DNA from 3 places in the Paenibacillus sp. FSL R5-0923 genome. Region 3 is predicted to be linked to each of the others. Evidence: predicted binding sites of a transcription regulator. Region 3 holds the regulator's gene; each other region holds the start of a gene.
The links. Region 3 encodes LexA, which represses DNA repair genes until DNA is damaged. Its sites were predicted from a motif close to CGAACATATGTTCG; they were not measured.
Positions count from the first base shown of each region.

Region 1: recA (recombinase RecA) is a predicted target of LexA. The motif match lies at 3,118-3,131, and genes of this name have one in related genera.
Region 2: addB (helicase-exonuclease AddAB subunit AddB) is a predicted target of LexA. The motif match lies at 3,668-3,681, and genes of this name have one in related genera.

Region 1 is NZ_JBBPAT010000001.1:3,423,708-3,429,107, reverse strand. It holds gene rny (ribonuclease Y) at 1-767, opposite strand, end outside; gene MKX35_RS15315 (regulatory protein RecX) at 1,084-1,815, opposite strand; gene recA (recombinase RecA) at 1,981-3,048, opposite strand; gene MKX35_RS15305 (competence/damage-inducible protein A) at 3,348-4,634, opposite strand; gene pgsA (CDP-diacylglycerol--glycerol-3-phosphate 3-phosphatidyltransferase) at 4,744-5,331, opposite strand.
Region 2 is NZ_JBBPAT010000001.1:2,329,891-2,335,290, reverse strand. It holds gene addA (helicase-exonuclease AddAB subunit AddA) at 1-22, opposite strand, end outside; gene addB (helicase-exonuclease AddAB subunit AddB) at 25-3,537, opposite strand; gene MKX35_RS10350 (MerR family transcriptional regulator) at 3,831-4,631, opposite strand; gene MKX35_RS10345 (DUF4097 family beta strand repeat-containing protein) at 5,029-5,400, shown strand, end outside.
Region 3 is NZ_JBBPAT010000001.1:3,843,307-3,848,706, forward strand. It holds gene MKX35_RS17190 (cupin domain-containing protein) at 1-109, shown strand, start outside; gene MKX35_RS17195 (MBL fold metallo-hydrolase) at 82-888, shown strand; gene MKX35_RS17200 (hypothetical protein) at 1,014-1,592, opposite strand; gene MKX35_RS17205 (hypothetical protein) at 1,827-2,207, opposite strand; gene MKX35_RS17210 (L,D-transpeptidase) at 2,357-2,695, opposite strand; gene lexA (transcriptional repressor LexA) at 2,969-3,595, opposite strand; gene MKX35_RS17220 (LysM peptidoglycan-binding domain-containing protein) at 3,891-4,304, shown strand; gene MKX35_RS17225 (DUF896 domain-containing protein) at 4,414-4,623, shown strand; gene MKX35_RS17230 (hypothetical protein) at 4,673-5,200, shown strand; gene MKX35_RS17235 (HAD family hydrolase) at 5,234-5,400, shown strand, end outside.

The DNA of each region.
Region 1 (5,400 bases), 420 kb from region 3:
CGGCGGATCGGATCAAATCCCGACAAAATAACTGCTTCCGGCGTATCATCAATAATGAGGTCGATACCTGTAAGAGTTTCGAGTGCACGAATATTACGGCCTTCACGACCGATAATCCGCCCCTTCATCTCTTCGTTCGGCAGGGTAACAACTGAAACTGTTGTCTCCGCTACGTGATCAGCTGCACAGCGTTGGATAGCGAGTGTGATGATTTCGCGGGATTTCTTATCCGCTTCCTCTTTCGCCTGCTGTTCAATCTCTTTGATCATTTGAGCCGTTTCATGGCGAACTTCTTGCTCAACATTGCTAAGAATAATACTTCTTGCATCTTCGATGCTTAAATTGGAAATTCTCTCCAATTCAGTGACTTGGTTTTTGTAAATAACATCAATTTGCTGTTGGGTTTCATCAATTCGTTTCTCTTTGTTAGCTACTTGTTCTTCTTTTCTTTCAAGCGATTCCATTTTTTTATCCAGAGATTCTTCCTTTTGCAGCAAACGTCTCTCTTGCCGTTGGATTTCATTCCGACGTTCACGAGTTTCTTTCTCAGCTTCAGTACGGATTCTATGGACTTCGTCCTTAGCTTCCAATACTGTTTCTTTCTTCAGCGCCTCTGCGTCTTTCTTCGCGTTCTCCACGATGACTACGGCTTCTCTTTCTGCGCTTTGAATTTTAGCTTCTGCAAGGGATTTACGAATAAAATAACCGAACCCAAAGAATAATGCAGCTACAACGAGAACGATAATGACCCAGATCCATGCTTGCATCTGTTCACCTCCTCGTTGGTTCCTCTCCAAGGTATATCCCTGGGAATTGTGCAGTTGTTAAACTATCCGTTCATCACCATACAAAAAACCGGTAAATAACCGATTGCCATACTGCACATGCTGCACATGCACACTGCCCGCCTTATCCGGCGATTACATTTCATATGAGTTGTACGCGAACCGTTTTAAAAAGTCACCTTTTTGGGAAGGAAAAAGGATTCTTACTTTATGCCGATTCATGTTATATTTTATTATTTATAAAAAGACATTGTCAAGAGAGTCGATATGCGCATTAATGTCAAGAGAATCAGTGAGTCTAGTAAAATTCCTCATCTTCACCCTCATAATTGTCTTCCTCAAGTAAAGTATTGATCACTTGTCGCACCATATCACCCGAGAATCCACGCCGCATTAAGAAGGCTCCAGTCTTTCTGCGCTTATCTGTGGCTTCACCACGAATAAGATTCCATTTCTTACGACCAATCTGAAGTGCACTCTCTAGTTCTTGTTCAGGACTGACATTCTCCAGTGCTTCCGAGATCAAGGTTTTGTCGATTCCTTTCTCACGTAGCTCTTGGCGAATCCACATTTTCCCTTTTCGCTGGTTCGTAATGCGTTGCTCCGCCCATTGCTTTGCATACAAGGGGTCATCAAGAAATCTTTCCTGCTGTAGCCGTTGCACCACTTCCGCAATAATAGTCTCCCCTATTTCCTTCTGCCGTAAACGGCGAGTCATTTCCATAGCGGTACGTGGCTTCCGTTCTAGATAACGAAGTCCTTCTACATAAGCTCGTTGTCGCTCATCAGCAACAACAATTTCCTCCAAATCGGCTTTCATAAAAGAATTTCCAGTAATCATCCGATATTTAATCATGACGTCTTCGTGTACAGTCATGTTATAGGCTCCGAAATGTATGATGTAGCGGTGGTCCGACTTCTTCTGACGTTCTACCTTAGTAATTTCTAAAAGTTCTCCATCAGGAAAATCAGATAGGACCTGTACGTCCTGCTCATCCGATTCAAAATCCATATCCAGCTGTATTACCATAGTTGCTTGTCACCTCATAGCAATAAAATATCCCCACAAAGTGCGGCTTAACTTCGGTGCGTACTCAGGTACTTTGAGGGGACCCCAAATATATATGTTCTTACACTGTTAAGAAAAGACACCCTGCAACAATGAATCACAGGGCGTCCTATTCCTTAGTAAATTCTATTGTTCAATTTCGAGAAGTAGCTTTTCTTCTTCCTCTTGCTCTGCAATGATTTCCGCTTCATTTGGTGCAGCAACAATAGTGGACAGGTTACTTGCTTCACGGATCTTGTTCTCAATGATAAGTGCAATATCTTGATGTTCTTTCAAGAACTGTTTGGCATTCTCACGTCCTTGACCGAGACGCTCACCCTCATAGGAATACCATGCACCACTCTTATTCACGATGTCCATTTCAGTACCGATGTCTACAAGACTTCCTTCTCTGGAAATCCCTTCACCATACATGATATCAACATCAGCTTGTTTAAATGGAGGTGCTACCTTATTCTTCACAATCTTGATCTTGGTTCGGTTACCTACAACGTCGTTACCCATCTTAATACTTTCGACACGGCGAACATCCAACCGTACGGAAGAGTAGAATTTCAACGCCCGACCACCCGGTGTTGTCTCAGGGTTACCGAACATAACACCAATTTTCTCACGAAGCTGGTTAATAAAGATAGCAATTGTATTCGATTTACTAATGGCACCAGATAGCTTCCGAAGCGCTTGAGACATCAAACGAGCCTGAAGGCCGACGTGAGAGTCACCCATATCACCTTCGATTTCCGCTTTAGGAACCAACGCAGCTACGGAGTCAACGACAATAATGTCTACTGCACCACTACGGACAAGTGCTTCAGCAATCTCAAGTGCCTGTTCACCCGTATCTGGCTGAGATAGCAACAATTCATCAATGTTTACGCCCAAGTTACGTGCATACTTCGGATCGAGCGCATGCTCAGCATCGATAAATGCAGCTTGTCCTCCTTGTTTTTGCACTTCTGCAATAGCATGAAGAGCAACAGTCGTTTTACCGGAGGATTCAGGTCCGTATACTTCAATAATACGTCCCTTTGGAAGTCCGCCTATACCTAACGCAATATCAAGTGCCAAAGATCCGCTAGGTACAACTTCCACTTGCATATGAGTGGATTCTCCCAGTTTCATGATCGAACCTTTACCAAATTGTTTTTCTATTTGACGAAGCGCCATATCAAGCGCTGCACGACGATCTGACAATCAGACCACTTCCTTCACTGTTTATAATAATATAATAACGTGTTTTTGAGGTCTTGCCAAGCTTTTTTTCGAACATACATTCGTTTTTTTTGTCTCAAGCGTTAATTATCCCTTTTATTGTAAGCCTCCCTCCGGACATAGAAGTTAACTGATTTCTCTACTTCACCGGACATCAACGACTTATGATCAAAACCAAAACAGCGATCAAAATCTCCGCAGATATACAAAAAACCGCAGCAAAGAAATCTCAGTGCCACGGTTCTTCCGTATGTCTCAATTATAACTGGGCTAATCTCCCATTACAAGTCTGAGCCTTCAAGAGGTGTCTCCACCTTCCGTTCCTCAAGTCTGCGCCATAGACGATACAACAGAGCTTTAACAGTACGTAGTCGTATATTTTCACGTGTACCTTTAAGATTAAGCTCGTATACTTCTGTCTTACGCCCGCGTTCAGCTAAACCAATAAATACAAGTCCAACTGGCTTACGTTCAGAATAGCCTGGTCCTGCTACACCAGTTACAGATAAACCGAAATCACTATCTGCGATCATTCTCACCTGATCAGCTAACACCTCGGCAACTTCACGACTAACTGCCCCTGGAGCATCTGGCCCCTCCAAATAAGCACTTGGCACATTCAGAAGTTTTTTCTTCAGGTCGTTGGAATAACAGACGATTCCTCCCGCAAACATCGAAGCACTGCCTGGAATGTTAGTTATACTCTCCATCAGCAAGCCTCCCGTGCAACTCTCTGCCGCACTTAAAGTCAGACCTGCATCCGCCATCCAATCCACAATCAATTGCTCCAGTGGCACATCAATATTTGCATATAAATGTTCTGGCAAAATCTCTTTGATCTGTTTCTCCAGAATCTCCAGCTTCTTGTAAGCTTCATGCTCGGAAGGCGCTTTTGTCGAAATACGAACGGTTACCTCTCCCTCTTTAGCGTAAGGAGCTATGGTTGGGTCTGTCTGGCTGTGAATAAGATCAATGAGCTTATCCTCAAGCAGTGATTCTCCGATACCGGCAAATTTAAGCATTTTAGAATAAAGTGGCATTTCTGTCGTTAGAGCGTGCTGCTGGAGCCACGGTACAGCTTTATCTACGAACATCGGCTTCATCTCGCGAGGCGGACCAGGAAGCACAATATAATATTTCTTTTCATGCTCAAAAGCAATGCCAACAGCAAGACCAATCTCATTTGGCAAAGGTGTAGTTCCTTCAATTATAAGTGCCTGTTTACGATTATTCTCCGTCATTACAATCTTTCGATCATCAAAGAAACGTTGTACATGATCCATTGCTAAGCGATCTATATGAAGTGTGCGACCTAAGGAAGCAGCTAGCGCGTCCTTCGTTAGATCATCTTCTGTAGGACCAATACCACCGGTAAATATGATAACATCCGCTCTGCTTTGAGCGATCTCAATGGCTTGCTGCAAGCGACTGCTGTTATCCCCAACTACGGTTTGAAAATATACATCAATCCCAATAGCAGCTAGCTCAATAGACAAAAACTGGGCATTACTATTTACGATTTGACCGAGCAAAAGCTCCGTGCCTACTGCAATAATCTCCGCTTTCATACCTGGCTTTCGCCTCCTCGTTATAATGTAGATACACTGCTTTTAGGGTTTAAAAAAGGTAATAGGTGCTTTACCTATTACCTCTCCTATATGTAGCTGCCTAAAACGCTTAAGCATTATGCAGCTGTAATAGATCCTTATTCTTCACAAAATAATCAATTCCAGAGTAAATAGTGATCAAGGCTGCAGCCCAGATGGCAATATCGTCTACAGGAATGCTGACGAATTGAAATGGGAAATTATTTAACAACAGCAGTGAGATCGCTACAATTTGTACAACCGTCTTTATCTTACCCCATTTGCTGGCGGCAACCACTTTTCCCTCTAACAACGCTATCTGGCGAAGCCCGGTTACTGCGAACTCACGACTAATGATAACAATTGCGATCCATGAATCACATCTGCCCAATTCCACAAGTGAAATCAGAACTGCAGAAACTAACAGCTTGTCCGCTAACGGATCAAGGAGCTTACCGAGATTGGTGACCATATTATATTTCCTTGCTATGTAGCCGTCTATTCCATCTGTGCTCGCTGCAAGCAAAAAGATTACAGCTGCCACCAAATGATTAACAGATAGCTGAAAAGAGCCCCAATGTATCGGTTCTGGATAAAAACTGAAATCCACCAGTAAGAAAAACATCATAATCGGGATCAGGCAAATACGTGCTAGCGTGATGCGGTTGGGCAAATTCACTGAAGTTCCTCCCCTAAATCGTTCATACAAATTGCCTGAGTCAGGCTCATCTATTTCTACTTAAGCAAG
Region 2 (5,400 bases), 1.5 Mb from region 3:
TCGCTTCTATTTCAAACTTCATACTCACGGTGTAGTTCCTCCTTTGCGGGACAGCAGATCCCAAATAACGTCCTTCCCTGGCTTACCCAGATTGTTGTACCCATTGCCTTCCACGGCATCATCGAACTGGCAGACGGGTCTAAAGGAACAGAATGTGCAGGCTGTCTCTTGCCCAATCCGGTATGGCTCAATCGCCACATCACCTTCCGTAATGCGTGTCCCGATATCCGAGATAGTTCCCCGAACGGATGATAATAAGTGTCCCCATTGCTCTGGTGTAGCTACAGAAGCACTACTATAAAAACTGCCATCAGCTTTTACTGCTACAGGCACGATAGAAGAATACCCTTTGTCTAAAGTCATATCCATCAGGGATACTACCTCGCGGTCTGCTGTAAGCAGTCCTTTCATCTTGAAGCGTTTCAGCAATTCTTGTTCTGCCTGTTCCTTGTTCATCCCGTTAGATGAGGTTAACAGTGGGTCATGTACGTGGAAATACAGTGTCCCTGCTGGAAGCGCCGGTTGCCCGAGCCATTGCTCCGAGTACGTAAGCAGCACATCCAGATAGGTCAGCATCTGTAGCGATAATCCATAGTACACCTCGTGCAGCTTGAGGTCTTTTTGACTCGATTTATAGTCAATCACCCGCAGAAGAATTCCATTCTCTCCTCGGGCCATGTCTACACGGTCAATCCGTCCAACAACCTCCATCACACAGCCATTCGGCAGCGTAATTCTTAAAGGAGGCAACTCCTTATCCGGTCCAAAATCCAGCTCCAGCCCTACCGGCTCAAAGCTGCCTCGGCGGGCATGCTCGCCCAGAATTACAGAAGCACGTCCAACAATATTTTTCAGCTTGCGTGAGATGTATCCGTAACGTTTAGAGCTCATCAGAATTTCACCCTGCAGCATCGGCGATAAACGTTCTACCGTCTCACTTGCCTCACGCCGACATTCCTCTGGAGACAAGCTTCCCCAGCCGCGGCCCTCTTCTTTCAGTCTTACCGCCATGTCACTTAACGCAGCATGGAACAGTTGTCCAATATCAGGTGCTTGCAGCTTATATAACTGGCGTTCCTTCAGTCTAAGTCCGTAAGATGCAAAATGGGAGAAGGAACAAGCAACAAACTTCTCCATCCGGGACACACTGCCTCGCAGTGTCGATCCACCGTACAATCTAAGGCTTGTTCCACGTTTTAGCTTCGTTCCCACGTTACGGTAGAACAATGAACTGAGCAGACGTTTCAATTCGAGACTACGAATATCATCAGCAGCGAACCAGTTATACACATCCCACCATAATTCAGGTATCTCCGTCCCCTGGCGCCACTGGCGTAGCTGCATAATCAATGCACGAAGACTCTGTTCTGGATGACCAATGTAACCGAGGTGAATGGAATCTCTGACTTCTTCTGGTAGTCCTGCAGGTGGAAGTGCTGCCAAGCTGTGCTCATGAACCCTTGGGAACATTCTATGCAAATGACGGATTACCTCAGAGGGAAGAAGCGCCTTGCCCTCATCATCAGCAGTGGCGTAGCTAATCCAGAGCTTTCGACTTCCTGTCGTTAGCGCATTATAGATCAAAAACCGCTCGTCCAGCAGCTTACGAGAAGCATCAGGAGCAAGCTCCATACCGGCGTTCTCAAGCACAGAGCGTTCGCCTTCCGAGAGAATTCCATCTTCCTTAAACTGCGCAGGCACAACACCTTCATTAAATCCAAGCAAAAAAGCGTATTTAACTCCCGTTGGTCGAGTCCGATCCATGTTACCAACCAGTACTTGATCGAGCGCGGGAGGAACAAGTCCCATCTTAAGCTCAGCAAGTCCTGTCTCTAGGACTCCGGTGAACACATCAAATTCAAGTCTCTCGTTGCCCATCATCTCGACGATCTGATCTAGCAGATCAAGCACTGCACCCCACAGCTGACTATGTTCTCTAGCCTTCTCGGGTTGCCCCTTCTCCATAGCACCGACACTAAGTTTCTCCAGCTTTCGGGCAACATCCGTCTCATCAAGCAGCTTGTACACTGCGGTACATAGTTCAAGGCCGCTTCTACTATTCTGTATCCGTTTCTCAAAAGCAAATAGAGGTCCCGTTATACTAGCACGGCATCGCTCCATTGTAGCAAGCAGTTCTTCATCCATCTGTCTGCCGCCTTCCAGCGACAAGCTAGGAATCCCTTTCCATGAACGGCCATCCGTCCAGCGATACCCTTGAATACCACAAGCCAGCACATAATTCTCTAAGGCGTCCATATCCTCACGCGTAATACTACCGTCCAGCGGTAGCAAAAGCTCTGTCTTTACACAGCGGAATACATCCTCGAAGCGCCAGCGTCGACGCACCACATCCAATGCGGAGCGTACAAACTCTACCAATGGATGGTGCAGCTCATTTACCTTCTGGTCCAGAAAAAAAGGTACTCCGTAATCTTGGAACAACGGTTTAATCAGTTGCTCGTAATCTCCAATATTACGCATCAATACGGCCATTTCACCATATTTTGCACCTTCATCTCGCGCCAGTCTGATCATTTCACGCAGTGCTCCCTCAACCTCTGCTCTATGAGAAACTGCTGCGCCTATAGATATCGCTTCATTTGCCAGTTCATCTGCACCCATCCAGACCTTTCGGCGGTCATATCCCCTTTCGAGATGAGCAAGAACAGGACTTTCTTCAAAACGCGGAAGAACCGCTGGCTCCAGAAGCTCGTCCCACACATCAATGCCCAGCTCTTCAGCTATTCCACGCAGTTTAATGTAAGTAACCGCAGTTGGGTGAAACAATTCAAGCTCATTCAACTGATCTCCATAGGGATACGAACGATCAAGTGTAAGGGACACGGTCAGCTTCGATGCTTGCTGCATCAATTCTCGAAGCACTACGAATTCCTGCGGGGTAAAGCCGTGGAACCCATCTACCCAAATCTCCGACCCGCGAATGTAAGAGGAATCAGGAATATGCTCAGCTAGTTCCGCTAAACGATCCTCTTCGTCGATATAGAGGCGTGACATTTCCTTCTCTAAATCGCTGAATACCAGCTGTAAATCATCCAGCTTGCCTTCAAGAATAGGACTTCTTGCAATAGCGCCTCGCATTGCGGATAACTGCTCCTCTAAATCAGAGGAAGCCAAGCAGCAACGCTTCATCTCCGTATGCAGTTGATTCAACCGTTCGACAAAACCCGGTCTGTCGGCAGAGGCACCGAATAATTTCAGTTCCTCTTTACGGCGACTGATGATTTTGTAAATCAACATCTTTTTACCTTCTTCACTGATCGGCAGACTAGCGCTGCCTCCAGTTTCCTGTTTCACTCGATAGGCAAGCCGAGAAAAGCTCAGTGTCTGCGCCCGAATGCTTCCCTTCACATTCCCTACGGTCAAAAGCCCCCGTTCTGCTCCAAAGGAACCTTGTTCCGGTACAAGAATAATGATCGGCGCGCCAAGAGGCTCCTTCTCTAATGAAGAAGAAATAGACTCCCATATTTTTGTTGTCTTGCCACTACCAGAGCGGCCTAGTAAAAAGGTTACCGACATAAATGATAGACTCCTTCCGTAGCGGAGAAAATGTATATGATACAAGGTGAAATACTCACCGTTTGATAATGTTCAAATGAAAAAGTTCAGTCGTTCCTCGTCCCCTCAGTATAACATAGCTGCACATATCAGAACATGCGTTTGCTAGTATTTTCTAATGATTTACAATAAAAAAGCTACGAAGTAAACAGCAACTATCGTATTTTGGTGACTTGCTGTTTAGTATTTCTAGTTTGTTAAGCAAGAAACGTGATTCCTTAATCAAAAAAAGCCGCTAAATTAGCGACTTTCAATCAAACATTTTTCTTTTCCTTCTTAATGAACAGTTGTATCTGATAATCCCACTGCAATATTCCAGTCACAATAATGTTATGAAGAACAAAATCTGGACACACATCGTATTCCGTCTTTGCCCTTTCAAGTAAACTTTGTAATACAGCATTCTTATTCTCTTCGGTACAAATTGCACACAGATAGTCCCCTTCTGGTAGCACAGTCAGCCCCTCTAAAGACGGATATTTCAAGCAAACAGCAAATAATCGTGTTATTCCTTCAGTCGTGAACATTCCTGCCATATCTTCAAACAGAAATTGTGAATGCAGAGACGTTTCAATTTGTTGATAGAAATGTCTGTGATAGTCCCATAAATTCTTAAGTGTGGGGCTTTCCATTTTATTCGAAAGCATAATTACCCTTTCCTCTATGTGTCTGACAATGTAATTTTCACTTTGACTATAACCGTCGTAGAACTTATTTTCATAATGTAGATAGGCACGTTTAATTTTCGATTTTGCATACTGCAGTCGAGCAATTTTATCGTCTGCTCTTTTTTCTGCTTGTTTTAGAAATGCAATTACTTTAGAGAGATCATTCTGCTGCAAAATATCTTTAATATCCATTAAAGTAAGATCCATTGCTTTGAGCAGTTCAATGGTTTGCAGCTTTAAGAGCTCCTGCTCGGAATAGTATCGATATCCCGACAATTCATCTTTATGGCATGGCTTGACTAATCCAATACGATCATAGTGCCGTAAGGTCTCAGTGGTCATCTCTACGATCTCTGCTGCTTGCTTAATTGTAAAATAGTTGTTCATATCTACCCTCTTGACCTTTTTGTAACACAAAAGTTTATGATGATTAAAACATATGCGACTGATAAACGCAACGAAATACAAAATGAATTTATTACCAGAGAGGAAGGCAAATATGAAGAACTAAATCATATATCAAAGGATTATCAAACATGTATTGCTGTCTATGCATTCATATTGGTATGGTTGGCTGACAGATCCTACTTTAGTGACTATCATTTTGTGTATTTATTCCAATTCAACCCTTGCAACATATTTGGGTAGACTTTTTCAAAATCATTATGTTCAACTCTAATGCTTTGTTGCATATCGAAATTTGTCTGCAATGCAGTTTAAGATTGGCATTCGTAGGACTGGCTATATTTAAAAGAAAAATAATTTAACGAAGGAGCATTTTACAATGAAAAGTACTGCAAAAAAATTACTAACTACTATAGGCATATTGGTGACACTATTGATATCATTAGCAGGATGTTCCTCCGACTCCACTTCCATGGAGGAAAAAAATTACACCATACCTGCCCAAAAGATTGATACCTTAACAATTGATGTAAAGGACAAAAAAATAAATATTCTCCAATCTAAAGATGAACAAATTCATATTGTTTACTATGAAAGTGAGAAAAATTTTTACAAGATTGATCTATCTGACGATAAAGAACTGTCAATGGTAAGTGACAGTAATAAGGAATGGAACGACTATATCGGAGGAAAAGGCTCGCAAGTAACCAGAACTATTCAGGTATCGATACCTGATGCAACTTTAAAAAAT
Region 3 (5,400 bases):
CAACATTCTCCCCTATCAAGAAATTTATCAGGCGGATCAACAAGCGGACTATTATAAAGGAGAAGAGCAGGTAAGGGAGAAATGGAACGGAATGGAGGATCACACTTGATTCAAGATCGATGGTTCACAGTCACGAAAATTGATCCAATTACTTATGCAATCAGTGAATATGGACATTGGGAAAAGGTGCACTCTTTTTTGTTGTTAGGGAAAGAACAAGCGGTGTTGATTGATACGGGATTAGGCATCGATAATATAAAAAGAATAACGGATCAGTTAACGGATTTACCTATCGCTGTCATCACTACGCATGTGCATGCAGACCATATAGGCAGTCATGGACAATTTGAGACGATCTATGTTCATAAAGAGGATGAGGATTGGCTAATTAATGGAATACGAGGTTTGACCCTTGCCCAGATCAGAAAAGATATGAGCCGAGATATTACTCTTCCTGTTCCTGAGACATTTGATCCTAATAGGTATACGCCTTATCAAGGGAAACCAACAGCTCTATTGCGAGAGGGAGATGTGCTTAATTTAGGCGGGCGTAGATTAGTAATTTACCACACACCGGGTCATTCGCCAGGTCATATTAGCATCTTTGATCATGCCAACGGGTATCTGTTTACAGGGGATTTGTTGTATGATGTTACGCCAATTTATGCTTTTTATCCCTCTACTAGTCCGGCAGATTTAGTGGCTTCTTTAGAAAAGATTGCGCAAATTCCAAATGTATCTCAAGTATTCGGCTCTCATAATACGTTGGGTCTAGATCCAGCTATTTTGCAAGAGGTTATGAAGGCAGTTCGTGAACTACGTGAACGGGATCTTGTCGCTCATGGTACGGGCATTCACCGATTTAACGGATTTAGTGTGCAATTTTAAAATGAATGTTGGATGCAGCGAAAACGGCCCTCTCAAAAGGACCGTTTTTTTGTCTTTCCTTAAGGTTTTCAAAATTTCTAATTGGGAAAGGTAAAGTGAAGTAATAATAGGCGGAAGGGGGGCATTCATTCGGATACGATCGACCTGAAGAAAGCATGTAATTGTTGGACTTGGGAGTAAGCTTCTTTGTATTGATTATCGGATTGTTGAATGGGCAATAAGCCTGGCAAGAAGGAAATACTATACACAGGTATTTCATTGCTGTTCATGTATATTTTAAGCGTAAGTTCCTCAATAACATCAGCCTCTTCGTCAAAGCTATTAACCACATTAATATCCGCACTTGAAGCAGTTGATTTGCTGTTTTGTTGTCGTTTAGATACTTTTGAAAGGGTTAGTGCGTTAACAACAATCTCTGATCCCATTATATTGTCGAACGAGTATAGCTTTGCTATTGCTTTTTTGCTTGTTTTCGGATTGCTGGTACCTATTGCTATTTTTTTATAAGGTTCATTAAGGGCGATCAAGTGCGATTGATTGGGCGGAATGAATGTTTTGGTGAATATAATATTAAAAGATGAGGTTGCGTTTAACAGCTTAGAAAGTTCAGAAGAAGTAGATAGTTTTTTTAATTCTATAATAACGGCACTTAGAATTAAGACTCCTCCTACAATGGCAAACATATACATTAAGAAAATCAGCATGTAATCACACCTCCAATGATCTCAGTAGAGCAAGATTTATTGCTTATTGAAAGATATGCCTGAATTCTCTCTACTAGTATCTGTTAAGAGCGAAAATCGTGGGAATTTAGGAAACGACTACTGATTAGAAAAGAGAAAGCACCCAGAGATCTGCCGATTTTGCAAGCTGAGTGCAAAATTGGGGCAACTGCTGGAGTGCTTTGTTGAGAGCTTTTTAAAATAAATATGTCAAGATCATAAGAAATTGAAGGCTGTGATTTGATCAGTATAAACAATTAGCTGTTTGTATTCGATCGGAGATTCATAGTGAGTATAGGGTCTTACAGAAACATCATTAAGGACTACAAAGTTATAGCTGAAATTTTTATCGGGATGTTCCGCACCTAAATAAGATATGTATTCATCTACAATGACATCATCCATTAGAGATTTTAAGTCAAAAACATCCTCTTTATTGGAGGTGGAAGGGGAGATGGTCCCTTGAATACTGCCGAATGAGGTGAGTAAATTTACTTTTTTTCCACCCGCTTGATCGTTATTTAACAATAAGCCAGAGAGTTTAACAAGTGCATCGACTTTAAAATCGACGAGGGTTCTAATTTTTGAGTTGTTCAAAACGAGACACTTCCTTTCAATTTGAAATCCTGTTAACATTATTCGACATATAGCCACATAATTCCTATTAGGTCATCAAAAATACATAAATACAAACACGCCCCCTCCATTGAACCATGAGTGAGGCGTGTTTATCTATAGAGATAGATTTAATTCCTGATCGTTACTCGTGTTCCAATCGGTACAATCGCAGCTAGTGCTAACACATCTTCATTGTACATACGAATACAACCGTGGGATACTTCGTGCCCTATGGATGAGGGATCATTATTTCCATGTATCCCATAGTGAGGCTTAGATAGCCCCATCCAAAAGACCCCAAATGGACCACCTGGATCGGGTTGTTTGTTGATGATTGTGAATTCACCGAGTGGTGATTGAGTTAACATTTTACCGATTCCGACTGGGAAGCCCCTGATCACAATGTCGTTATCAAGAAGATAAAGCATACGCTGCGTCAGATCAACTATAATCCGGTAATTTGGCATTGTGCAACACTCCTTTCTAATTAAGATATGAGGAGGATGCCTAAACGGTTATTCATTAAAAATGGTCATTTTAGCCTATGAGAACAAATGTTCTGTAATTGATAAATGGAGTTTGATAACAATAAAAAAGCTATTCTGCATTTGCAGAACAGCTTTTTTAAAAAAATAAAAGAAAGTATATATTTTTACGATATACCCTATCCTTATACTTCTCGTAGAAACGGATACCGTCCTTTAGGACGGTATCCGTTTTCGCTAGGTAGGAGTGCAAACTTAGTGGATATCTCGAAATAATCCGATAACTCTGCCGAGAATGGTTACGCGATTAAGGCGAAGAGGCTCGTACGCCGGATTCTCCGGCTGAAGACGTATATGATCACGTTCTTTATAAAAAGTCTTAACGGTTGCTTCATCTTCTTCGGTCATAGCTACAACGATATCTCCGTTATCAGCCGTTTGTTGTTGACGAACAATAACATAGTCGCCATTCATAATCCCAGCTTCGACCATACTGTCACCTTGAACCGATAACATAAATACTTTGTTATCTCCAACATAGTGAGTTGGAAGCGGGAAGTAGTCTTCAATATTCTCAGTAGCAGTGATAGGAACCCCGGCGGTAACCTTACCTACGACAGGAATGCGAGCGACGGTTTGCGCGAAATGATGGACATTCTCGGAATCCTCTTGGCCAAGCAATTCTATCGCACGAGGCTTCGTTGGATCTCGACGGATAAGTCCCTTCTTCTCTAGCCGATCTAAATGACCGTGAACTGTGGAGCTGGAAGCAAGACCAACAGCTTCTCCAATCTCCCGGACGGAAGGAGGATAACCCTTGCTGCGGACTTCGCTACGTATAAATTCCAGGATCGCCAGCTGGCGACTTGAAATCTTTGACATTGGAATCAACCCCATATAGTAATGTTTGGGAAAATTATAACATAGAACTACCGTTCGCACAAACATAAGTTCTAACTATTATAAATATTAATTCGAAAGAGTTAATAAATGGTAGTCTTGTATTGATTGCGTTTCCTTCATCTAAACGATAAGAGTGATTCTTTATATGAAGAATATGGTAAATATTAACCTCTGAAAAAAAGAGAACAATTGTTCTAAAATAGTATTGAAGAAAACACATGTTCGTGTTATTATAATTTCAAAAGTAAGAACAAGTGTTTGGAGGATGATATTCATGTTAAAATACAGTACATACCGTAGCATCTACGATAAAGCCCCAGTGGTTGAATCTTTAGGACATAATCCTATTACCCGTTATTCAGCTCAGATTAAAGAGATTACAGAGTTTTTGCTTGAAGGCTTGATGCGTTTGTTCCGTAGAGATTTTGTTATTAAACTGACATTGATCATCGTGCTCGTACTATCAGGACTTACAGTAGTAGGTAATGTATTTGCAGGATCTACTACTTTAATGAAGGATGAGAAGCGCGTAGTGGTTGAACGTGGAGATACACTTTGGAGTATTGCTCTTGAGAATAAACCTTCTGATATGAAAACGGCTGTATATATAGAAGGAATTAAAAAATCCAATGGCATTAAAGGTAGTCAGATTAATGCTGGAGATATTCTCACTTTACCTATATATTAATATTCTAAGAACATAATAAGAGGACATGAAGAGCTTGCAGGGAGTAAACCTTGACAAGCTCTTTTTCTCATGGCAGAGTTAGAATTAATTTATAAGGGGAGGGAAAGTTTTGAATATTGATGAGTTGGTCGCGCGTATTAACGAATTGGCACGCAAACAGAAGAGCGTAGGCCTTAATCAAGAGGAAACGGCGGAACGCGCCAAGCTTCGTGAAATTTATTTGGGGAATATTCGCAATAACTTCCGAGCACAATTGAATACGATTGAATTGGTTGATAATGATGAGCATGAACAAGGTAACAAGGGGCGTAAGCATTAACACCCTGTTCCTTTTCATAGATATTACTGGATGACTAGGGGGAACGCATATGGCCCGTTCTTGGGAAAGAATGGTTCAACGCAACACGCAGCAAATTAATAAGCAAAGAAAGAAACAGGGGAAGGAAACGATTTACGCATCTAAATCTAAATCTCCTGGTAAGAACAGTGAAACCTTTAAAGGCCGTAACATTGCATTTCCATTAGTGTTATTAGTGCTTGGTACTATGTTTTGGATGGTTGGTTCAGTGGACCAGGCCAAAGGTAATGGTATGCTTATGAACTGGCTAGGAGTCGTTTTGTACTACTTACTAGCGGCACTTCTGTTCTTCCGACGTCCGTACTTGAAGGTAGAGAATGCTAGACTATCTACTATAAAATTCAACCGCGAACGTTATCTGCCAGCTTCTGATATTGAGAAAATCATCCTTTCGCGTGGAGCTGTTGTAATTAAGCATAAAGGCAAACGCACGAAATGGATTTTTACCAGACTTATGAATCGTTATGATACCAATGCAATGGGGACTCGACTGGAAGCATTCGCAAAAGCTCACCAAATTGAAGTAGTTCACGAATAGAAATTAACCAGCCATGGGAGAGGGAGACCTGTAATGCCAATTTCCGCCGTACTATTTGACCTTGATGATACACTGCTCTGGGATGATCGGAGCGTTAATGAAGCATTTCGTTCTGCATGTGAAGCCGCTGGGGATACGATTGATCCACAAGAACTGGAACTTGCGGTGCGTAAAGAAGCCATTGGACTATATGAATCCTA